Regions from separate parts of the Fructilactobacillus hinvesii genome, predicted to be linked through region 1. Evidence: a T-box and tRNA genes for the amino acid it is inferred to sense, from the RefSeq annotation. Region 1 holds a T-box; the other regions hold tRNA genes.
What was found. A T-box is a leader RNA that pairs with one kind of tRNA and senses whether it is charged. The one in region 1 lies ahead of leuS (leucine--tRNA ligase), so its partner is inferred to be a tRNA-Leu.
Positions count from the first base shown of each region.

Region 2: it has a tRNA-Leu gene. The T-box ahead of leuS (leucine--tRNA ligase) is inferred to sense a tRNA for this amino acid. The anticodon was not compared.
Region 3: it has a tRNA-Leu gene. The T-box ahead of leuS (leucine--tRNA ligase) is inferred to sense a tRNA for this amino acid. The anticodon was not compared.

Region 1 is NZ_CP097118.1:835,109-842,985, reverse strand. Features, by position in the region: gene M3M39_RS04195 (TMEM175 family protein) at 1-400, shown strand, start outside; gene M3M39_RS04190 (putative polysaccharide biosynthesis protein) at 431-2,113, opposite strand; gene leuS (leucine--tRNA ligase) at 2,169-4,592, opposite strand; T-box leader at 4,653-4,852, opposite strand; gene mnmM (tRNA 5-(aminomethyl)-2-thiouridylate-methyltransferase MnmM) at 4,937-5,494, shown strand; gene M3M39_RS04175 (MDR family MFS transporter) at 5,491-6,951, opposite strand; gene metK (methionine adenosyltransferase) at 7,015-7,877, opposite strand, start outside.
Region 2 is NZ_CP097118.1:1,392,679-1,400,555, reverse strand. Features, by position in the region: gene M3M39_RS07135 (nicotinate phosphoribosyltransferase) at 42-1,508, shown strand; gene nadE (ammonia-dependent NAD(+) synthetase) at 1,531-2,373, shown strand; gene M3M39_RS07125 (Tex family protein) at 2,448-4,625, shown strand; gene M3M39_RS07120 (SprT family protein) at 4,628-5,071, shown strand; tRNA gene M3M39_RS07115 (tRNA-Leu) at 5,122-5,207, shown strand; gene M3M39_RS07110 (LCP family glycopolymer transferase) at 5,321-6,493, opposite strand; gene M3M39_RS07105 (2,3-bisphosphoglycerate-dependent phosphoglycerate mutase) at 6,661-7,332, shown strand; gene M3M39_RS07100 (C1 family peptidase) at 7,584-7,877, opposite strand, start outside.
Region 3 is NZ_CP097118.1:1,129,129-1,137,005, reverse strand. Features, by position in the region: gene M3M39_RS05785 (helix-turn-helix transcriptional regulator) at 1-225, opposite strand, end outside; gene M3M39_RS05780 (hypothetical protein) at 617-1,324, opposite strand; gene M3M39_RS05775 (hypothetical protein) at 1,749-1,889, shown strand; gene M3M39_RS07495 (SH3 domain-containing protein) at 1,935-2,180, shown strand; gene M3M39_RS05770 (hypothetical protein) at 2,503-2,673, shown strand; gene M3M39_RS05765 (fluoride efflux transporter FluC) at 3,065-3,400, opposite strand; gene M3M39_RS05760 (CrcB family protein) at 3,402-3,782, opposite strand; tRNA gene M3M39_RS05755 (tRNA-Leu) at 4,017-4,101, opposite strand; gene M3M39_RS05750 (MarR family winged helix-turn-helix transcriptional regulator) at 4,303-4,800, shown strand; gene M3M39_RS05745 (UDP-N-acetylmuramoyl-L-alanyl-D-glutamate--2,6-diaminopimelate ligase) at 4,965-6,500, shown strand; gene M3M39_RS05740 (carboxylate--amine ligase) at 6,550-7,803, shown strand; gene M3M39_RS05735 (aspartate/glutamate racemase family protein) at 7,810-7,877, shown strand, end outside.

The sequences.
Region 1 (7,877 bases):
CACCAAACGCATTTACTGGGCTAACAACCTTTGGCTATTTACAATGTCTTTAATTCCAGTAGCCTCCGCCTGGGTCGGAAAGTTTATGAATAGCGTAGCTCCCCAATTATTCTACCTTCTGTTCTTTACCGCTTGGAACCTCTCCTATCTCTTTTTATGTCAAGTAATCATAAGCGAAATGAAAAATGAAAATGATCAAGTGGGGATGCGTAAAATCAAAAACACCATGAGCTACCGCTTCTTGACCAGTTGGAAATTCCCTACTTTAATCATTGTCACGGCCATTGCCATTTGCTTCTTCCCGGTAAGTGGCCTCATCTTTAGTTTAATTGAAATTATTATTAACGGAATTTACACGGCCCCTGACGGCGATCGCCTAGAAGGAACGCAATCAAAATAAAAACCAACGCCAAGACGTTGGTTTTTATTTTTAACTGATATGAAAAATGGTTCGTAACCGAGCTACTCGAGCTCCTAAAACTTCATCGGCCAAGCGACTCTTTAAAGTACAGTACATGTACACGCTGGCTCCAATGAGAGCGGCTACGGCCGTTACGACTAAACTTATTAAAGAACTAAATGGGTTCGCAACTAAGCCGACGAGGAAATTAAGCCCATACACGGCAACTAACGTGATGGCATACATAATTAAAGAATATCCCAGTAAGCTCGCAGAATCATTTAACAGCTGCTTAACTTCAAAGCCAAAATCGCGGTTTAAGGAGTAAATGATTAGACCGTTTGCAACCGTAAAACCAACTACGGTCGACATTAAGGTTCCAAAGGCCCCAAACCAGTATACCAATGGGAACTGGGTAATTACCTTGGCAATCGTTCCAATTACAAAGTACTTCACTGCCCGCCGGTTCTGAGAAACCCCCTGCATAACTGCCGAAGTCACCACGAATAACCCGATTGGAATCGCTGCGATAGCCGCAAAGGTCAACACGTTACTTCCAAAGTTCATGTTAGCAGTCCCATAAAAAGTCCGGTTTAAGGGACCAGCAACGGCCGCCATTCCCAAAGAAGCAGGTAACATTACAAATTCAAATAGGATCATGGTATTAGACAACTGATCCCGCATCATTTGCATGTTGCGTTTGGTAAAGGCCGTCGACAGAAGCGGAACTACCGTAATGGCTAACGAAGATGCCAAGGAAATTACGATCATGGTTAACTTATTCGCATTGCCGGCAAAAACGGCGTAATCAACCTGAAGGGTTCGTTCAGAAAAATTCGTTGCTAATCGCATGATATCAAAGAAAGTAAATTGATCAATCAAAGAAAAGATCGTCACTCCAGCTCCCAAAATAACAAAGGGAACCGCCTGACTAATAATTTCTCGATACAACTGCTTTGTCGGCACCTGTAATTGGTGATCACTATTAGCCACCAACGACCGGTAATAGTGACGGCGACGCCAGTAATACCAACCTAGGATTAAAAACCCAAAGACGGCTCCGACACAGGCCGCAAAGGTTGATTGTGATACCGCCGTGACCCAGCTGCCGTGCACCACTCGCAAAATGATAAACGCAGATGCAAGCATGTAAATCACTCGGGCTAGTTGTTCGATAAATTGGGAAATGGCAGACGGAGCCATATCACCGTATCCCTGAAAATACCCTCGCGTCAAACTCATCGCTGGAATGATTAAAACGGCCCCAGCTAACGAATGGATGACCGGAATCACATTTGGATCCCCGTTAGTTAAAATCGGAGCAGCAAACCATAGAATTAGAGCACTAATCACACCCATTAAAACGGAGAGAATTACCCCTTTTTTATATAACTCGACTCCTACTCCATACTCATTTAACGCATTGTAATGTGCCACCTGTTTGGCAATGGCAGACGGAATTCCGGCAATCGCCACAATTAAAACGAAACTATAGATATTGTAACCCTGGGTGTAGAGGGAGTTTGCAATTGGAAACAAGGCCGCCCCAAAAATCAACCGCCAGGGAATAATGTACAATGCCCCGAGGATTCGTGACAAAATGCTTCCAATCGTCATCCAGGCCGATCCCTTTAACATTTGTCCTTTGGCTGCTTCTGACTCGGCAAATTGTTGTTGCTCTTCTAATTGATTGTTTTCAACATCGTTATCCACTAAAATAACCTACTTTCAAACCAAATCTCAAAGCACCAATTTAGCACAAAATAGATTAATTGGCTACAATATTGACAATCTTTTTCGGTACAACAATCACCTTACGAACCGTTTTTCCGGTTAGGTTAGCTTGAACATCAGCATTTTCTAGCGCCATTTTCTCGATGGCGTCTCGATCAGCGTCAGTTGGAACAGAAAGCCGAGACCGCACTTTTCCGTTAATTTGAACGGCAATTTGCACCTCTTCGTCCTGCAACTGACTTGCATCATAGGTTGGCCATGCTGCGTAGGCAATTGATTCATCATGCCCTAGTTGATGCCAAATTTCTTCTGCCAAATGCGGTGTAATTGGAGACAGAAGCTTAATCAAACCTTCAGCGTATTCTTGAGGTAGTTGTTGGTGCTTGTACACGTCGTTTACAAAGACCATCATCTGCGAAATAGCCGTATTAAACCGCATTTTTTCAATGTCATCCGTCACTTTTTTCACGGTTTGGTTGTAACTCTTGGCGAGCGCTCCATCATTGGAGGCCACAATCATGCCAGCATTGTTTTCATCATCACCAAGGTACATCCGCCAAACCCGTTTGATCCACCGGTTGGCTCCCGTAATTCCTTCGGTACTCCACGGTTTTGATTCCGTCAGTGGACCCATGAACATTTCGTAAAGTCGCAGAGTATCTGCTCCATATTCATTAACAATATCATCCGGATTGACCACGTTGCCCTTGGATTTCGACATCTTTTCGTGATTAGTTCCAAGAATCATTCCCTGGTTCACCAAGCGTTGGAATGGTTCTTTGGTAGGGACAACTCCCAAATCATACAAAACTTTGTGCCAGAACCGCGCGTACAGCAGGTGCAATACCGCGTGTTCGGCCCCACCAACGTATAGGTCCACTGGCAACCAATATTTCAACTTATCTGGATCAGCAATCATTTTATCATTGTCTGGATCAATGTAGCGTAAATAGTACCATGAACTTCCTGCCCATTGCGGCATCGTGTTCGTTTCCCGGCGTCCGTGGCGACCGTTTTCATCAGTAACGTTGATCCAGTCACTCAGATTAGCCAAGGGGCTTTCACCGGTTCCAGATGGTTTAATGTTATTAGTTTTAGGCAAGCGTAGCGGTAGTTCATCCTCTGGAACCAACGACGTACTCCCATCGTCCCAGTGAATAACGGGAATTGGTTCTCCCCAGTACCGTTGCCGGGAAAAAATCCAGTCCCGTAACTTGTAATTAACCTTTTTAGTCCCGGCATCATGGTCTTCAAGCCAACTAATGATGGCTGCAATGGCTTCGTCTTTTCCCATTCCATCCAAGAATCCGGAATTAATGTGGACGCCATCGCCAGTGTAGGCTTCCTTGGCAACGTCGCCTCCCTTAATAACGGGAATAATTGGAAGTTCAAACTTCTTTGCAAATTCATAGTCTCGTTGATCATGGGCTGGTACCGCCATGATTGCTCCCGTCCCGTATGACGGCAGTACGTAATCTCCAATCCAGATCGGCAATAATTGTCCGTTAACGGGATTCTTAGCGTAGGCTCCCGTAAAGACTCCTGATTTATCTTTGTTCAGGTCAGTCCGTTCCAAGTCTGACTTAGAGGCCACGTATTTTTGATATTCAGCCACCGCATCCGCTTGTTCTGCGGTAGTAATTTGTTCTACCAATGGATGTTCGGGAGAAAGAACCAGGTACGTAGCTCCAAAGAGCGTATCAGCCCGGGTTGAGAAAACCTCAATTTGAGCATCAGGATGTTGATCGACCGCAAATTTAATGCTGGCTCCCACGGATTTTCCAATCCAGTTTCTTTGCATTTGTTTGATGCTTTCTGGCCAGTCTAAATCATCCAAATCATCTAATAGCCGTTCCGCATAGGCCGTAATCCGCAAAACCCACTGTTTCATCGGTTTACGGTAGACAGGATAACCACCCCGTTCGGTTTTCCCGTTAACCACTTCTTCATTGGCCACCACGGTTCCACCCATCAAATCTGGCGCCCAGTTCACTTCAATTTCATCTTCATAGGCTAGGCCCTTTTTGTAGAGTTGTTCAAAAATCCACTGCGTCCACTTGTAATACTTGGGATCGGTCGTATTAACTTCGCGATTCCAGTCGTACGAAAATCCAAGGGATTTAATTTGCCGTTTAAAGGTTTGAATGTTTTGATTCGTAAACTCAGCGGGATTATGCCCCGTTTTCATCGCGTACTGTTCGGCGGGCAGTCCAAACGCATCCCACCCCATCGGATGCAATACATTTTTACCTTGCATCCGATTAAAGCGCGCCATAATGTCAGTAGCGGTATATCCTTCTGGATGTCCCACGTGCAACCCCTGTCCGGATGGATATGGGAACATGTCTAAAACGTAGTATTTCTCTTTATTTGGATCTTCACCCGTTTTAAACGTCTGATGTTCATCCCAATACTTTTGCCATTTGGTTTCAATCTGTTTGTGATCATAAACAGCCATGTCCAACACTCCTTTGTCATTGCGATTTTTGCCATAAAAAAAGCCTATAGAAAACTAATTCTATAGGACGAGTTGCCGCGGTACCACCTAATTTCTCCCCATTTTACTGGAGAACCCTCAAGTCCATAACGCGGAAAACGGTTAATCGATTGATTAACAAAACCTCCACAGCAAGTTCGAAAAATTAAGGTCTAAGCTCGCACCAACCGCTTAGTCGCTGGTATCTTGCTTTTTCTACTACTCTGTTTCATTGGTTAATCTGTTGATTACTGTTCACAATAGCAAAATTACTCCGAAAATACAAGCTTTTTCTTGCTATAATGAAGCAGAAAGTGAGGTTTCCCATGAAATTACAATCAGCATTAAACTTTAGTCACACCCTATTGGAACAAATCGTGCAACCTGGTGACGTAGTCGTTGACGCTACTGCTGGGATGGGTCATGACAGCCTGAAGTTAGCCCAACTGGTGGGTCCTCGTGGTCATGTGTACAGTTTTGATATTCAAGCTCCGGCTGTCAGTGCCACTAAGAACCGGTTACAGGAAGCTGGCTATCACAATGCCACTGTTGTCCAACTGGGCCACGAACACTTAGACCAAGTGGTGACCACTCCGATTAAGAGTGCCATCTTTAACCTAGGCTACCTTCCCACCGGAGACCACCAGATTATCACTCAACCTGTAACCACCATTACCGCATTGCAAAAATGCGCTGAGTTGCTTCAACCGACGGGCGCGATTATCGTGGTCTGTTACTATGGCCACCCTGGAGGGGTCAGTGAAAAAGAGCAAGTCTTAGAATGGGCGCAACAACTACCACAGCAATCTTTCAACGTGCTTCAGTACCAATTTATTAATCAGGTCCACCAACCACCCTTCTTATTGGCGATTCAAAAACGTTAACTCGCGCTTTTTTTGTCAAACCAATTCACGACGAGCGTAGCAATTACCAACAACCCCGCTACTAAAAAGACGTTGTGCAACGCTCCATAGAGAATTTCCTTTAACTGAGGCAGCAATTGAGCTGGTAAAGCTTGCGCCGTTTGCGGGTTAATCAATTCGTTCATCAGTTTCAGGTTCGTCTGCGGGTGTTGTTTGACTCCTTGCAACATCGTCGTGTTCATCACAATTCCAAACACAGAAATCATCAACGTTTGTCCTAACGTCCGGCTCAAAGTGTTAAACGAGGAAGCAACCCCAATTTGATCCTTGGCTACCTCATTTTGCACCGTGACCGAGGCGTTGGTAATACATAATCCAAAACCAATTCCCATGACTCCTGAGATCACAAAGAACGCCCAAAAGGGAGTTGTTCTTGGCGCTAAAATCGAAGCCAAACTCCCACAGCCAATAAAAAACAAACTTAAATAGGTAATTAGCTGGGGCCGAAGCTTTCCCAGTAATTTTCCAGTCCAAAAGGAACCGATAATCCACATAATTGAACTTGGTGTAATTGCAAATCCAGCCATGGTGGCTGGTAAGCCCAACAAGCCCTGGGTCCAGTCTGGTAAATAGACTTCATAGGCAAAGATAAACCCACTAATGAGGGCGGCAATTAAATTCTGGGTCACAAAGGTTCGGTTTTTAAACATACTAAGGGGAATAATTGGGTCTACGGCCCGGCGCTCCTGACGGATAAAGAACCACATTCCGAGCATCGCCACAACCACACAGAGGCCGATTAATCCGAAATGAAACGGTCGTTCCCCCAGTAACTGAAAAAGATACATAATTGCTAACAGGACCACTGCAATTAAGCAAACCCCACCATAATCAATGTGGCTCGAACGGTTTGAATGTGGTTCTACGAGAAACCACGCAATTAAGCCAATCGTCAGTAATCCAATTGGAACGTTAACAAAAAAGATCCAGTGCCAGGAAAGTTGATCGACAATAAAACCACCTAGTAAAGGAGCGACGATCGAGGCAATTCCCCAGGCCGAACCCAGTAATCCAACTACGTCCGCCCGTTTTTCAAAGGAATACATATCAGCCACAATCGTATAGGAAACAGGCATAATTACTCCAGCTCCAATTCCCTGTAGCGCCCGCCACAAAATCAAGGTTTCCATTCGTCCAGAGAGACCGGAAAAAAGGGACCCCAGAATAAAAACGGTCAGTCCAAAAATAAAGACCCGCTTGCGCCCCAGTTGATCCGCCAGTTTCCCATAAATCGGGGTGGCAATTGCATTCGTTAACAAAAAGATGGAGAAAACCCAGTTCATTAGAGATACTCCGTGAAGATCACCAACGATGGTCGGCATTGCCGTTGATACAATTGTCCCTTCAACGGCACTCATGAAGGTGGCAATAAAAAGTGCGATCGTCACAATTTTAACGTTGGTAGTTCGTGCATGCATCGTTTTGCAAGGCTCCTTTCAGACTAAAAAAACGACCCTTCCGGATCGACTTTTTTGCTTTGCTTATTTAGATTGAAGGGCAGCTCGGAGTTGATCCACCCGATCCGTGTGTTCCCACGGTAAATCAATATCATCGCGACCAAAATGGCCGTAGGTAGCAGTTTGTTCGTAAATAGGTCGTTGCAAATCTAACATTTGAATGATGCCGGCGGGCCGTAAATCAAACGTCTTCCGAATGGCAGTAATTAACTCTTCTTCGGAATAAGCGGAGGTCCCAAACGTTTCCACTTGAATGGAAACTGGTTCGGCCACTCCAATAGCATAGGCCAACTGAATTTCCACCCGGTGCGCTAACCCAGCGGCCACCATGTTTTTGGCAATGTAGCGGGCTGCATAACTGGCAGATCGATCCACCTTAGTGGCATCCTTACCAGAAAAGGCGCCTCCCCCATGGTGTGCTGAACCCCCGTAAGTATCAACGATAATCTTCCGACCGGTCAACCCGGCGTCTCCGTTGGGTCCTCCAATCACGAATTTACCGGTGGGGTTAATCAAATACTTCGTGTCCTCATCTAAGTACTGAGCCGGAATGACCTGTTGCACAATTTTAGCAACCACGTCCCGTTTAATTTGGGCTTGGGTTACATCTGGATCATGTTGCGTACTTAAAACCACCGTATCCACTCGGAGAGGTTGATCATTTTCATCAAATTCAACCGTTACTTCCGCCTTTGCATCCGGACGTAAGTAAGTAATTTCACCACTCTTTCGTACGGCAGCCGTTTTGCGCATCAGTTTGTGAGCCAATGAAATTGGTAGCGGCATTAGTTCAGGCGTTTCATCGGTAGCATACCCGAACATAATTCCCTGATCTCCAGCTCCAATTTGATCCAACGGATCTCCATTACCGGCTCTAGTTTCTTCTG
Region 2 (7,877 bases), 560 kb from region 1:
AGCGGTAATTACTTAATCGATGAATTTTAGGGAGGCTCACAATGGCACTGGTTGATGCTGCTGACAACTTAACGCTGCATACCGATGATTATGAAATTAATATGATGGCAACTTACTTTGAAGAGGGAATGGCGGATCGCCACGCTGTGTTTGAAGTTTACTTTCGGAAGATGCCGTTTGGCAACGGGTATGCGGTGTTTGCCGGCTTAGCACACCTGATTGAATACTTACAAAACTTATGGTTTACGGATACAGACATCGCTTATCTGCGCGAACAAAGTGACTATTCGGAAGCTTTTTTGGACTACCTCAAGCACTTTCAGTTTCACGGGACGATTCGGTCGGCGCAAGAAGGAGACCTCGTTTTTAACAACGAACCCATCGTGCAGGTGGAAGGAACGTTGCCAGAGTGTCAGTTAATTGAAACGGCGCTGTTAAACATCGTTAATTACCAAACGTTGATTGCCACTAAAGCGGCCCGGATTCGCAGTGTGGCTGGCACTGATCCGCTATTAGAATTCGGAAGTCGACGGGCACAAGAAGTCTCAGCAGCACTGTGGGGAACCCGAGCTGCTTACATCGGGGGCTTTGATGCAACGTCAAATGTGCTCGCTGGAAAGGAGTTTGGTCTGCCCATCTCAGGAACCCACGCCCACTCGTTAGTGGAATCCTTTGGCAACGACTACGATGCCTTTAAGGCCTATGCCGAAACCCACCGCGACTGTGTCTTTTTGGTCGATACCTTTGACACATTGAAGAGTGGGGTCCCAGCTGCCCTCAAAGTGGCCCGTGAAATGGGAGACCGCATTAATTTCCAAGGGGTCCGGATTGACTCTGGTGACATGGCCTATATTTCCAAGAAGGTGCGAGACCTACTGGATCAAGGCGGTTTTCCGGATGCCATGATTTATGCCTCAAACGACCTCGATGAAAATACGATTAGCAGTTTAAAGATGCAACACGCTAAAATCGACGTTTGGGGAGTGGGAACCAAGGTCATCACTGCCTTTGATCAACCAGCTTTAGGAGCTGTTTACAAGCTCGTTTCGGTTGAAAATGACCAAGGTCAGATGATTGATACCATCAAGATTTCAAATAACGCTGAAAAGGTCTCGACCCCAGGAAAGAAGCAGGTTTGGCGGATTACGGAACAACAAGATGGTAAATCCGAAGGGGACTACGTGGCCTTAGCCAACGAGGACCCGCGTAACGAAGCCGAACTGTACATGTTCCACCCGCAATACACCTACATTAACAAGACGATTACGGACTTTAAGGCGGAACCCCTGTTAAAGGACATCTTTAGGGATGGTCAGTTAGTGTATGAACAACCCAGTTTGGCAGAGATTAAGCACCACGCCAACCAGGTTAAGGACCTGTTGTGGCCAGAATACAAGCGGATGCTGAATCCGCAAGAATACCCAGTGGATCTGTCGCAGGCTGCTTGGGATAACAAGATGGATCTGATTAAACAGATTCAACACGGTCACGAAAACCACTTACAATAATCGGATGAAAGAGGGAATAGGGATGAACGCGGAACAACGTACCATTCAGCGAGAAATTATTGATGCATTACGGGTGCAACAAGAGATTGATCCAGCAATGGAAGTACGCCGCAGTGTTGACTTCATGAAAGCGTACTTACGGCATAATCAGGGGTTAACCACGCTAGTACTGGGGATCTCCGGGGGCCAAGATTCCACCTTGGCTGGAAAGCTCACTCAACAAGCGGTCAGTGAACTACGCGAAGAAACCGAGAATCAAGCTTACCAGTTCATTGCGGTGCGCTTACCGTACGGCGAACAAGCCGACGAAGCTGATGCCATGGCAGCAATTGATTTCATTCAACCGGACCGGACCGAACGAGTTAACATCAAGGCGGCTACGGATGCCATGGTGACGGCGGTGAATGCGAATGGTGAAACGTTATCCGACTTTAACAAGGGAAACCTCAAGGCTCGGGAACGGATGATTGCTCAGTTTGCGATTGCCGGTGCTCACCACGGGGTCGTGATTGGGACTGACCACGCGGCGGAAGCCGTGACCGGTTTTTACACCAAGTTTGGGGACGGAGCCGCAGACATCACGCCCCTCTGGCGTCTGGATAAGCGCCAGGGGCGGGAACTGTTAGAGTACCTGGGTGCTCCCGCTGCCCTAATTGAAAAGACGCCGACGGCTGATTTAGAGGATGACCGACCGGCCCTCCCAGATGAGGTGGCCCTCGGGGTGTCTTATCCAGAGATTGATGCCTTTCTGGAAGGCAAGGACGTCAGTGAGCATGCGGCAGCGGTAATTGAAGACTGGTACCATAAAACAGAACACAAGCGCCACATGCCCATCACGGTGTATGATGATTTCTGGAAAAATTAATGAATAACTGCCTGAGAAAACTTCGTTAGTAATAACGGAGTTTTTCGTTTGCAATTCAATTAATGAGGAAAATGATGGGAAATACATTAGTTAAACAGGTAGTCGCCACCCTAGACCACCTTAACCTAGGGCAAGCTCAGCGCACCCTCCAGCTATTAGAAGCTGGCAATACAGTTCCCTTTATTGCCCGGTACCGCAAGGAACAAACCGGCAATTTAGATGAAGTTCAAATTCGTGACCTGGCGGATCGGTATCAGCGGGCTGCCAAATTGGCCCACCGCAAGCAAGAAATTCAAACCCAATTGGAGAATAACCAGCAACTAACGCCGGCACTGCAACGCCAGTTAGCAAAGGCAACTACCATGCAACAGGTCGAAGATTTATATCTACCGTATAAGCCCAAGCGGCAAACCAAAGCGGAACTGGCCAAGCAAGGGGGGTTGCAACCCTTAGCCAACCAGTTGTTACAGTTTCCCCAGCAGGACGTTGCGGCGCTAGCCGCACCGTTTGTTAATCCCGAGCAAGCGGTCCCGGACGTTTCCGCCGCAGTGCAGGGAGCTCAAGCAATTATTAGCCAAGCCGTGGCAGAAACAGCTCGCTTTCGAGAGTGGCTCCGGAACTATACCTGGCAGCACGGTCAGCTGGTAACGACGGTCAAGCCCTACGGAAAAGAACAAGATGAGCGTCAGGTGTATTCTAATTACTATCAATTCACAGAGCCGCTCACTCAGGTTCCCGCCTATCGGGTGCTTGCGATTGACCGCGGAGAACAAGAAGAGGTGTTACGGGTTAAAATCGACCTGGCCGAGGAGCCGCTCATTAATTACCTGCGGTTTCACGTTGTGGGCCAGCATACTGGTCCAAGCGTAGCGGTGGTTGAAACAGCCCTGACGGATGCTTATCGACGTTTTCTGCGCCCGGCGATTGACCGGGAACTACGCAAGCGGTTAACGGAGCAAGCTGCCACCCATGCGATTCAGGTTTTTGGCACCAATTTGTACCACCTGTTAATGCAACCGCCACTGAAGGGGAAGGTGGTGCTCGGCTTTGATCCTGCCTATCGAACCGGCTGTAAGCTGGCGGTGGTGGACGAACGGGGTAAGTTTTTAGCCAAACAAATTATCTATGCGACTCCCCCGGCTAGTGAAGCGCAAATTGAGCAAGCCCGGGTGGAACTCAAGCAGCTACTGGACCGTTATCACGTGGACGTGATTGCGATTGGGAACGGGACGGCTTCACGAGAATCAGAACAGTTTGTGGCGGAAACGTTACGGACGATTAGTCGATCGGTGCACTACGTAATTGTGAATGAGGCGGGAGCGTCAGTTTACTCTGCAAGTACCCTGGCCCGAGCTGAATTTCCAGAACTTCACGTGGAGGAACGGTCGGCAATTAGCATTGCTCGGCGACTGCAGGATCCACTGGCGGAATTAATCAAGATTGATCCCAAGGCCGTCGGGGTCGGGCAGTATCAACACGATGTCTCAGAAAAAGAACTTGATCACCAACTGGATCAAGTGGTGGAAACGGCGGTTAACCAGGTCGGGGTGAATTTGAACACGGCCAGTCCCCAGTTATTAGCCCATATCTCCGGATTAACCCCAGCCGTAGCGGAAAATGTGGTTGCATACCGCGAAGCTAACGGGGGCTACAGGAACCGCAACCAATTAAAGCAGGTTCAGCGTCTCGGTCCGAAAGCCTTTGAACAATCCGTGGGTTTTTTACGTATTATAGGAGGAAGCAACCCATTCGATAATACTGACATTCATCCGGAGAGTTATCCAGCGGCGCAGGCCATTCTGGATGACTTAAGGATTGATCGCGACCATTTCACAGATCCCAAGAACCAGACTCGACTGCAACGGAGTTCCGCAGCAGACCTTGCCCAACGCTTATCATTAGCGCCAATCTTAGTTTCTGATTTATTGCAGTGGTTAACCCATCCGGGACGCGACCTGCGGGATCAGATGCCAGCCCCACTGTTAAAGGCAGATGTTTTGACGATTCAGGACTTGCGAGTGGGGATGGAGCTGCAAGGCACCGTCCGGAACGTGACCGACTTTGGCGCCTTTGTTGATATCGGGGTCAAACAGGACGGATTAGTCCACATTTCCCGGATGAAAAAAGCCTTTGTTAAGGATCCGGCGGCCGTGGTGGCGATTGGAGACGTAGTCACGGTCTGGGTGATTGGAATTGACGAGCAGCGTCAGCGAATTCAGTTATCGATGATTGAACCTGAAAAGGAGAACTGATGATGACCGACCAACAACTGCAACAACTGGTGGAAACCATTTCGACGGAAGCATTTCACCGTCCGTTTTGCCACCATGCCTACTTTAACCGGCGCCTCCAAACCACCGGAGGCCGCTATCACTTGCGGTCACATGACATTGATATTAACCCGAAGATGGCTCAGAATCCGGCGGTGCTCACTGGAGTCATTAAGCATGAGCTCGTACACTATCATCTGCACCAAACCGGCAAATCGGGAAAACACAACTCGCCTGAATTTAAACAACTCTTACAGGCCGTCGGGGGCAGTCGGTATGCGCCCCGGCTGACGGCTCCCAAATACCTGTATCAATGTGAACACTGTGGGCAGCAGTATCCGCGCCAACGTCGGCTGAACGTCAATCGCTATGTTTGCAGTCGGTGCCGGCACCGGTTAAAATTAGTCCAAAACAAATCAAATCCATAAAAAGCCTTGCATCTCTGCCGAATTCTTGCTAAGATAGTTATTGTTAATTCGCGGCCATGGCGGAATTGGCAGACGCGCAAGATTAAGGATCTTGTCGGGAGTTTTCCCGGTGGAAGTTCGAATCTTCTTGGCCGCACTACTAAAAAGGATTGTTGAAAAATCATTTCAACAATCCTTTTTTTGTTGCAATTAGTGATAACCAAAAACAAAAAACCGGCAACGCTCAATGGAGAGCGCCACCGGTTTTAATTAATTCTTGGGTAATTCGTTGTTATTATTCACAGAATCCATGCCGTTAAAGAACGAGCCGTCGTCTTCCTCTTCGCCGTCTTGTTCGTTGGAGTTAACCTCACGTTGTGATGATGTCAGACTACTTTCGGTTGGAAGCTCCAATGACTTGCGAATCTCGTTCGAAACCTTCAACTGTTCCTTGTTAGGAGCAACTTGGTAACTTAAACCATCGACGGTTGCATTATCACACTGCAGGGCAGTTTGGGTCAGATTCTTAGTGGCGTCCTTGTAACTGCCAGCAATCGTAACCATGTCGTCAAAGGTCAGGTTGGTTTGCAGATTTCCTTTGAGGCTCTTCAGGATTTCACCGTATCGGCCTACGTTACCAATCGTTAATCCCTTTTGCAAAATGGCGTTAAGAACTTGGCGTTGCCGAATTTGGCGCCCATAATCACCGAGCGGATCTTGGTACCGCATCCGCGAGTACTGCAGGGCGGTTTGTCCGTTCATATGCTCAGTCTTACCTTTTTTCACGCTAATACCTTCGTAGTCAAAGGTCAGGTTCGGTGTGATGTCAACGCCACCCACGGCGTTCACCATTTGCTTAATTCCCTTCATGTTGACGACGGCATAGAAGTCAACGGGAACGTTGAAGAACTTGTGGACGACTTCCGTGGCCGTATCAGCGCCTCCAATTGTGTAGGCAGCGTTAATCTTCTCGTAGGGTTGCGAATCTCCGGGCACGACGACCTTGGTATCCCGTGGAATACTGGTAAAGGTGGTCTGCTTGGTGTTCGGGTTCACGGTCGCCAAAATCATGGAGTCCGTCCGACCTTTATCCGTTCGTCCCAGTTCCCCGGTATCCGTTCCCATCAAGAGAACGGTGAACGGCTTGCGCTGCTTAATGATCTTCGATACGTTGCGAGAGTTCTTTCCTCCCGAATAGGTTGAGTTCAACGTGGAAGAAACCCGCTGGTACTGGAAGAAGGCGAACGCGATGATGGCGAGCCCTAGGATTAGTAACCCCGCCATCCAGGCCCAGGCCTTAGGATGCCACTCTATCGCATTGGGATCGGGGCGCTTCGGTTGATTGGAACGCTTGGGCGTTGGTTGTTGCGGTTTTTGTGATTCATTCATAAAATGGTTGCGGCCGGTGCGTTTGTCCGGCTGATTATTGCGCTTTTCTGTCATGATAACCCTCGTTTATATCAGTCTGTTTTCCATTATAAACTATTCCGAAAAGAAGCCGACGCTAAAACAGTGATTTTAAGGAATTTTTTACAATTAAATCGCCAGTAGGGGTTTTTGGTTGTATGTTAGAATGAAACGGAATGAATTAATTAGGAGGTGGGGGATCAATGAGTAAATTAGTCTTGATTCGGCACGGGGAAAGTACCGCAAACCAGCAACACGTCTTTACGGGGTGGAATGACGTTTCGCTGACAGAACAGGGCAAGCAAGACGCGCAAGCAGCTGGAGAACGACTACGACAGTTGGACCTGTCCTTTACTGCGGCCCACACCTCTTATTTGAAACGCGCGATTCAGTCAGAAAACATCGTCTTAGACAGCATTGACCAGCTCTGGATTCCCCAGTACAAAACCTGGCGACTGAACGAACGGCACTACGGAGCGCTGCGGGGTCGCAAGAAACCAGTGGTCCGAGAGGAAGTCGGTGACGAACAGTTCATGCAGTGGCGCCGGAGTTTTACGGCCGTACCTCCGCGGTTAGCCGAGGTCACGCCCAAACGCCGTTACGCGCGAATGGGGATTCAAGAACCCCGGGCTGAAAGTTTGCAGATGGCCTATGACCGCTTGTTACCATACTGGCAGGATCAATTGGCCCCCCGGCTCCTACAAAACGAAAATCAGCTAATCGTGGCCCACGGGAGCTCGCTCCGGGCGTTGATTAAGTACCTCGAACACCTTTCCGACGTAGCGATTGATGGAGTTGAGGTTCCAAACGCCCAACCGATTATCTATACGTTAGATAATCAGTTGCAAATCCTGGATAAGCAGATTTTGCGGTAATCATCTAATGAAAAAAGAATGATGAAGGTTTTTATGAGATTTTTACTCTTTACAAATTCACTAAATTTGAAGATTATGTTCGTTAACCTTTGTAACGAACCGATGAACGGTCCAGGCTAATGTATGAAAAGTTTTAATAACTAAGTTAATCATCTTCACTGAGACTCCTAACCCCATCGTTAGGAGTCTTTTCTGTTCCAGCTAAAAAATGCGTAACCACATCTAGTGATTACGCATTTTAATTTAGCTCATTAAGCTAACGTACCCATTGGGTCCCATGGTGCGAGAACCGTTGGTGCTTGGGCTTGTTCTTGTCGTTCTTGGTCAGTCAGGTACTTCTTGTTGATGACAACCTGGTAAACAAATTCGCTGAACCAGTCGTCACTCATAACGAAGTAACCCTTGGTTCCGACCTTGTCACCCCAACTGTTTTCGACTTTCCATTTCGTTGGCTGGCCGTCCACAATGTCCACTCCAGTGATGACCATGGCATGGTCCATCACACTTTCACCGTAGTCGAGGCGTTCGGCCTTGCTCATGCTCAT
Region 3 (7,877 bases), 290 kb from region 1:
AGCAGCTACCGTGGTGTCACCTAAATCTACCGGACGCTCAAGAATGTAATCAACTGTTACTCCAAAGTAGTTTGCCAAAGCAATTAAATCATCATCCTTTATTGATCGTCTGCCTGTTTCCCACATGCCAACGGTACTAGGTGCAACATGTATTGCTTTTGCCAAATCAGTTTGACTCATGTTTTTGATTTTTCTTAATTCACTTATTTTATTTAAATTAGCCATAATTCACACTCCTAGTGTTATGACTAAATAATACTATCACTTACAGTGAAAGAAGGGCGATGTAAATGAAACTAGAGTTTAGAGTTCGAGTTGATTCTCGTGACAACTTGAAAAAGACATTGGATGCAATTAGAGAAGTAACCTATCAAGGTGATTAGACGGAGGTTCATGTAGAATTTAAACTCCCGGAAAATGAAAAAGACTTTCATACTATTTCAACTATCATGAAGGAACGGATGAATCGAAATAAGTTTGATGTTGTTACTGGGGACCCTATTGAAGACGATGATTAATTTTTTCTCCATTATATCTATTGTCAATTTAAGTATGTGTGAATCATAGATAAAAAAGAATATTTTATATGAAGATGCAATGAAATATAGAAAAGAAACTAATTTAGGCGATTCAATTTTTCAAGTTCTTTCACCTGAAATGATAAAGCAACTTCTTTTGTCTCAGAAAAAGTGTAGCCCATCTTTGGACGTAACCAGCGCGGCGTCATTCGTGAATGCCGTAAACGACTCCACAAATTGTGTGACTGCGCAAGTTTTATCACAACCATATTATTCTCGCTTATCTTATCAGCATGAAATACTAAGTCGATTTGAACAAAACCATGAGCTGGTACAGTTCCATAGTTGGCCTTTGGTAATGATACAGCGATTAATCCGTTGGACACTGAACCACCTTTAATAGGAATTAGTCCTTCAGCACTTACATTTTTTAAATCATTCGCATTACTAAATTTGATAGGCGTGTAGTAGTCAGCTTCACCAGTGTCTAAGACAACTCGCAAGTCAAAAAAACTTATATCATTTGCTGAGGGATTTATCATCCACACCACTAAATGTTGCATACTATGTTCTTGATTAATAAGCGATCGTCCATCATCCAAAAGAATACCTGCTACAGAATGCGCTACTTTATCTGTATCTGTTTCCACAATTAGTTTAGAGTGATCACTTTTCCAAACTAAAAAGCCAGCAATTGCAGTGATAATTGCAATCCATTGAGTTGATAACTGATTTAATATCCAAGCGAACAATTCATTGATTATTATCACATTATTATGGATTAACAAAATTATACCTTGTTGCAATTTATAATTACCTCCTTTGAAGTAATTATATCAGACGTTTTTTTTGAAAGGATTTTCGATTAAATCAACTTATATTTATCTGATTTTTATAATTTTGCTTTTATCAATTATTCTTGGAATTTTATTGAGGTAAAAAAAGTGAAAAGACTATGTTATCAAGGATGCATCTGCTCCGGCGGATGACATCCGTTTATACCGTAATCAATGCATTAACCTTTTCCGTCGTCAGAACTTAAATGAAATTGAAGCACGTGAAGTTGCTCGTAGCCTAGTTAATTATTGCTAACCATAATTACATGGATGTGAAAGGTAATTTAGCAAAGAAAGGATGATTTTAATGATTGAGTAAATCATCACAAATAAGATTTTAGACATTCTGCATAATGTAGAGGCAAATTATTCGGTTAAGCAGTGGCCAGCTGCAATGAACCAAGATGAGCTGTGTTCTTATCTTGGTAGTATTGATGCTAAGACGTTGAAAAAGCTTTATACCTTACAACCTGATTGTCCAACCGGAGACTTAGCGAACGGTGTTAGTGCTAACCAATCAATGCTGTCATCATAGACATCTCCACAACCATCACAGTCAAGCCAGCAGGCTCGAGGCCAGATAACCGTTGAAGATGGCTGGTTCAAGAATGGTGATGAGCAAATTGCAGTCCACAGTAATTCTAAAGTGGAAGCCCCAGTTACAGGTTATATGCCAGCTGGTATGTCTATCCACTACTACGTTTACGTGGTAGATGATGTATACACTTGGATTGTTTACACTGGCTACAACGGCCAACGGCTTTATTGCACAGTACGTGTTACAGGCCAAGCTGCTGGGGGAACGTTCTACTATCTTTTATATTAAAGATTATGATAATATTGAAAAATATACACAGCCTTACTCTTTGTGTATATGAAAATATAAGGGACCCATCACCTTAAATGGTGGTGGGTCTTTTTTGCGTTAATGTTCCTTGATTTTGATATCAATAGGTAATATTCTTTCTTTGTTAAATACTTATAGATAACCATATTTTATTGCTATTTTCATATAGCAGAAAAGAGAGATATATGAACAAGTGGGCCGATTATTTAATTAGTGAAGCCACAGAAAATTACGACGGAAACATCGTAAAAATCACCTATAAAATTGATAAAGGAGACACAAAATAGGACCAGGTAGAACGATGTCAAGACAAGAAGTCGTTGATAAATTAAAGCAGGGAAGTACATTTATTACTATTTACCAAAAAGATGGTAAATGGTATAGTGGTAAATCTGTTAGCCTATTTAGAGGAAGATTTATTAAAATGAATCCAAATGATAAGCTTATTGATAATTTAGAGTTTCATTCTTAAAACGCTATGTAATATATATGTAAAAGCCACCAAGTAATTGGCGGCTTTTTTCTTTGAAATTATTGTGTACGTAATGTGTACAAAAACTGTTTTCTTCCTATTATAAAGGCATTAAAAATGCCCGCTCTCGGCATTAAATTTAAAATAAGCGACTTCTTTAATTATAAAGGTGGCGCTTATTTTTTTGGAAAAAGATAAGCGTTGCTAACTAGATGTTAGTGACAAAAGTTTGATTTGTGTCAGGAAAATTTACTAAAATTGGTGCATCATTGCACGGGAAAATCTTCAATAAGTGAGTAAATTTGGCCAAAAAAAAGGATTTAATCACGATCAAGAAATCACATCAAAGTGATTTTTTCATGATTAAATCCTTTTTTAAATTAAGTAGGAATTATCCGAGTAAATAGCCGACGTAGCAAGCTAATAATCCGCCTCCGTAACTAATTAGAAGGTACCCAGCTAAGGAGAGGTACTTTCTTTGAAAGTAAAATGATGCTAACTCTCCATTAAATGTTGAGTAGGTTGTAAAACCACCGATAAAGCCGAGAAACAGGGCAGCAAGCCAGCTGGTGGAGTTAGCACCAAGTAGCATTCCGGCAATGAAACAACCACCGAGATTAACCAATAGGGTGGCCAGAATACCCAATTCTTTCTTTTTCAAGAGGTTGGTAATTGTAGAACGACCAACTGCTCCCAAACCGCTTCCGAGTACAAGAGTAAGAAACACGTTAAATTCCCTCCTTTTCTCGTAAAGCATTAGACCATTGATCTCCTAAAATAGCTAAAATCAAGCCTCCGACCATGGTGATGAGAAGATAAAGCACTAATAAACTAAGGGCATGGTGGAGCAATAAATGACCGACATCCAGAGTAATTCCAGAAAAAGTAGTAAAGGAACCAATTAAGCCCACACCAACAGCTTTACGTAGCTTGGGTGTACAATGGGTTTTGATAGCCCAGTAATTATTCCAGAAAGGAAGTAATAAAGCTCCGCTTAAGTTAATTAGTAACGTTACATACGGAAATGTAACGGTTGGGAGAAAATCAGTTAGACCGATTCGAAGACCACCACCGACAATTCCACCAAGCAAAACTAAAATAGTTTCCACAATTTAGGCCTTCTTTCTGGTTGAGTTAGACTGGCTGGTGGTTAAAGACCAATAGGTGAGCCCGGTTAAAGCTACAGCCTGTAAACAGATGCCTAAACTACCAACTAGGAGAGATTCAATGAGTAGGGGAGTGTTTTTGTGATGGTTAGATTTCATAGTTCCTCCAAACTGTAAGAATAATAGTTAACAATCTAAAAAGGAACCAATGCACAATGCATCGATTCCTTGTATTAGTGCCCTGGGCGAGATTCGAACTCGCACTTGATAAAATCAAACAGCGACCTGAACGCTGCGCGTCTGCCAGTTCCGCCACCAGGGCATGAACTAATTCTATCATATCAAATGCTAAAAATAAACAATCAATTTCACTTCTTTTTTGGGGGAATATGTAGTAAGATAGGAAGAAATTATTGCAGTCTTTTAAAATGACATGGAGTGGTGATGTTCGAATTTTTAAATTGGATTTAATATGTTGCTTATTTAAGGAGTAATAGAAAATTTAGAAAGAAAAGGGATTACAATGGCAGTAAACAGCGAAAAAGGAAATCAAAACGTTTACCTATCGAATGAAGATTTGGATAACATAAAAAGTCAACTATGTTTTGCTATTTATAGCACCAATAAGAAATTCAATCATTTTTACCAAGAGGTATTGAAGAGCTTTGACCTTACATATCCGCAGTATTTGGTAATGATTGTTTTATGGGAATATTCTCCAATTACTGTTCATCAACTAGGGCAAAGTATTGATCTTGACAGTGGGACACTAACCCCATTGTTAAAGCGGTTGGGTAAAAAGGGATGGATTACCAAAACGCGTTCTACAGAAGACGAACGAGTAGTTAATGTTGCTCTTACTTCCTATGCAGAAGAAATGAAGGACAAAATTCGGAATCATGTGGCGAAAGCCTTTGAAGCACTTGGTCTTGATAAAGACGACGTTCAAGAATCGATGGAAGGTCTTTACAGTATTTCTAAGAAATTAGATACGTTGGATATCAAACAATTTAATTCATAATTACTCAATCACATTAAAACCCAAGGAAAGGAGCTCTTTTGGCTTCTTTCCCTTTTTTGTATCTCAAGTCTTTTTTTGCTAGAATTAAAAGGGTTTAGTGCCTGAACTAGGGACGCCTTTTTAATGATGAATTAAGACTAAAATAAAATGGGGTAAGTAAAGCGATGTTGAGCGTTGCAGAGATTATAAATTTATTACAAGAACACCATCTATTAAAAACAACTAATGCCACCGAAAAAACGGATACGTTTAACTCGGTTAGTTATGATTCTCGAACGGTTGAAACAGGCACGCTCTTCTTTTGTAAGGGAAACTTTAAACCGGACTATCTGATTGCTGCTGAACAAAAAGGAGCAACTGGATTTGTCGCTGAGAAGCCCCAATCAGCTAGTTCCAATTTATCGGAATTTATTGTTAGCGATGTGCAAAAAGCAATGGCTCTCCTTTCTGCTGCTTTCTTTAATTTTCCCCAGAATGAACTGACTACTTTTGCCATTACTGGGACCAAGGGAAAAACTACAACGGCTTATTTTCTTCGTGAAGCAATTAATGCTGCTACTAACAATCAAACGGCTTTGTTTTCGACGGTTAATACTATTTTGGGGCCTGATCCAGCAGCGACGTTTAAATCAGAGCTAACCACGCCAGAATCGCTGGACTTATTTAGAAACATGCGCCAAGCCGTCAATAACGGAATGAAATTTTTAGTGATGGAGGTTTCTTCCCAAGCATATCTAAAGAATCGTGTGTTTAATTTACACTTCGAACATGGAACTTTTTTAAATATTTCTCCCGATCATGTTGGTGAAAATGAACATCCGACCCTTGCCAATTATCTGCACTGCAAGGAACAGTTACTGGTAAATTCACGGAAAGTGGTCATTAACGCGGCTACAGATCAGTTACAAGACGTTTATTTTGCTGCCAAGGCCACTACCAATCCAGAAAATATTTATTTGTACGCTAGAAACGGAACCCAGACCGAATTACCAATGCAGTTGGACTTTACCTTTGATAGTGAAGCAGACACCTTAACCGATAATGAAATTTATCTCCGGGCTCTAACAACCAAGGCACAGAAATTGCAATTGGAAGGGAAATATCAAATTGGGATTCCGGGTGACTATAACGAAACTAACGCAGTTGCTGCGATCATTAACGCTGGATTAGCGGGCTTCAAACGGGAACAGCTGCTAACGGGTCTCGCCACCACTCAAATTCCGGGACGGATGGAACGCTACCAAAGCCAAGCTCACGGTACAATCTATGTAGACTATGCCCATAATTATGCCAGTACCAAAGCGCTGCTCCAGTTTTTGAAGACCCAATCTCCTGACGGAAAAACAATTGCCGTCGTTGGAAGTCCAGGTAACAAAGGAATCGATCGGCGGGAAGGATTTGGAAAAGCCCTGAGTGAGGAAGCGGACGTTGCCATTTTAACGACTGATGATCCAGCGTTTGAAGATCCGCTTGCGATTGCGCGAGAAATTGATAGTTACATTGATCACGATCGAGTGCAGGTCTACTATGAACTAGATCGAAAAAAAGCGATTCAAAAAGCAATTCAACTAGGTGCTCCTAGTGATATAATCGTGGTTCTAGGGAAGGGACAAGATCCCTATCAAAAGATTCAGGGAATTGATACCCCTTATCCGACGGATTCAGTGGTGGTAAAACAGTTTTTAAAGCAACTCCAGTAAGTAAACTAACAATTTTAGTCCGTATCAATCTAAGTAAAGAAGGCCCAAAATGAAAAATGTAGTTCCAAAATTTACCCCAATTTTATTGGGAAGTGATTTTAACGTTTACGGAATGGCACGCTCTTTTTACGAATTAACTGGCAAACCAGTCCGTGCAATTGCGCAGCAGCAATTAGCACCAACGCGGTTCTCAAAGATTGTTGATCTAACGTTTATCCCCGGTTTTAGTGAAGATCCGGCTTGGATTAAAGCAATGCGCCAGTTAAAGGAGGAGTATGCAAATCATTCTGAACCGGTGATTTTAATTGGTTGTAGTGATGGCTATGCCGAACTGATTGCGAAGCACAAGGATGAGCTGAACGATGTGTTTATCTGTCCATACGTTGATTACCAACTATTAAAGCAGTTGAACAATAAAGAAAACTTTTATCAGCTGTGTGAAAAATACTCATTACCATATCCAGGGACCAAAATTATTTCTAAGGCAGATTACCAACACCAAAAAATTGACCAACCATTTGGTTATCCAGTGGCAGTCAAACCTGCCAATAGCGTGGAATGGGTTGATATCCAGTTTGAGGGACGGAAAAAAGCCTTTATTATTCGTGATGAAGCTGAATACCGGTCCGTGATTGGGAAGATTTATGATAACGGTTATACGTCAGATGTAATTGTGCAAGATTTTATTCCTGGTGATGATAGTCAGATGAGAGTGGTTAACGCTTACGTTGATCGTTACCATCACGTTAAGATGATGAATTTAGGACATCCACTGTTAGAAGATCCGGCTCCAGGGGCCATCGGGAATTACGTTGCCATCTTGCCAGAGTATAACGATGACATTTACCAGCAGTTAAAACAATTTTTAGAACAAATCGATTACGTTGGCTATGCCGACTTTGACTTAAAGTGGGACGAACGTGATCAGACGTTTAAAGTTTTTGAAATTAATTTACGGCAGGGACGGAGTAGTTTTTACGTAACTCTGAACGGCTGTAATCTAGCTCAATACCTAATTGAAGATTATGTAGAAGATAGTTTAAAGGATCAGCCACTGCTTCTTGGAAACAAAGAGCAAAAAACGTGGAAACTATGGTTAGGGGTTTCTGAAAAGACCTTTGCACAGTATGCACGTGATAACCACGAAAAAGAGCTGGCTATGCAATTAATCCACCAGGGGAAGGTTGGCAATACCTTTTGGTACAAAAAAGATGAAAACCCGATGCGCTGGTTACTGTGGAAATGGATGGATCATCGGTATGCGCAAAAGTTTGCGCAGTACTTCCATTTAGAAAAAGGATGATAAACAATGCAGAAATTTTTTACAATTTTAGGGGGAATGGGGACGGAAGCAACGGAATCCTACATCCATTTGCT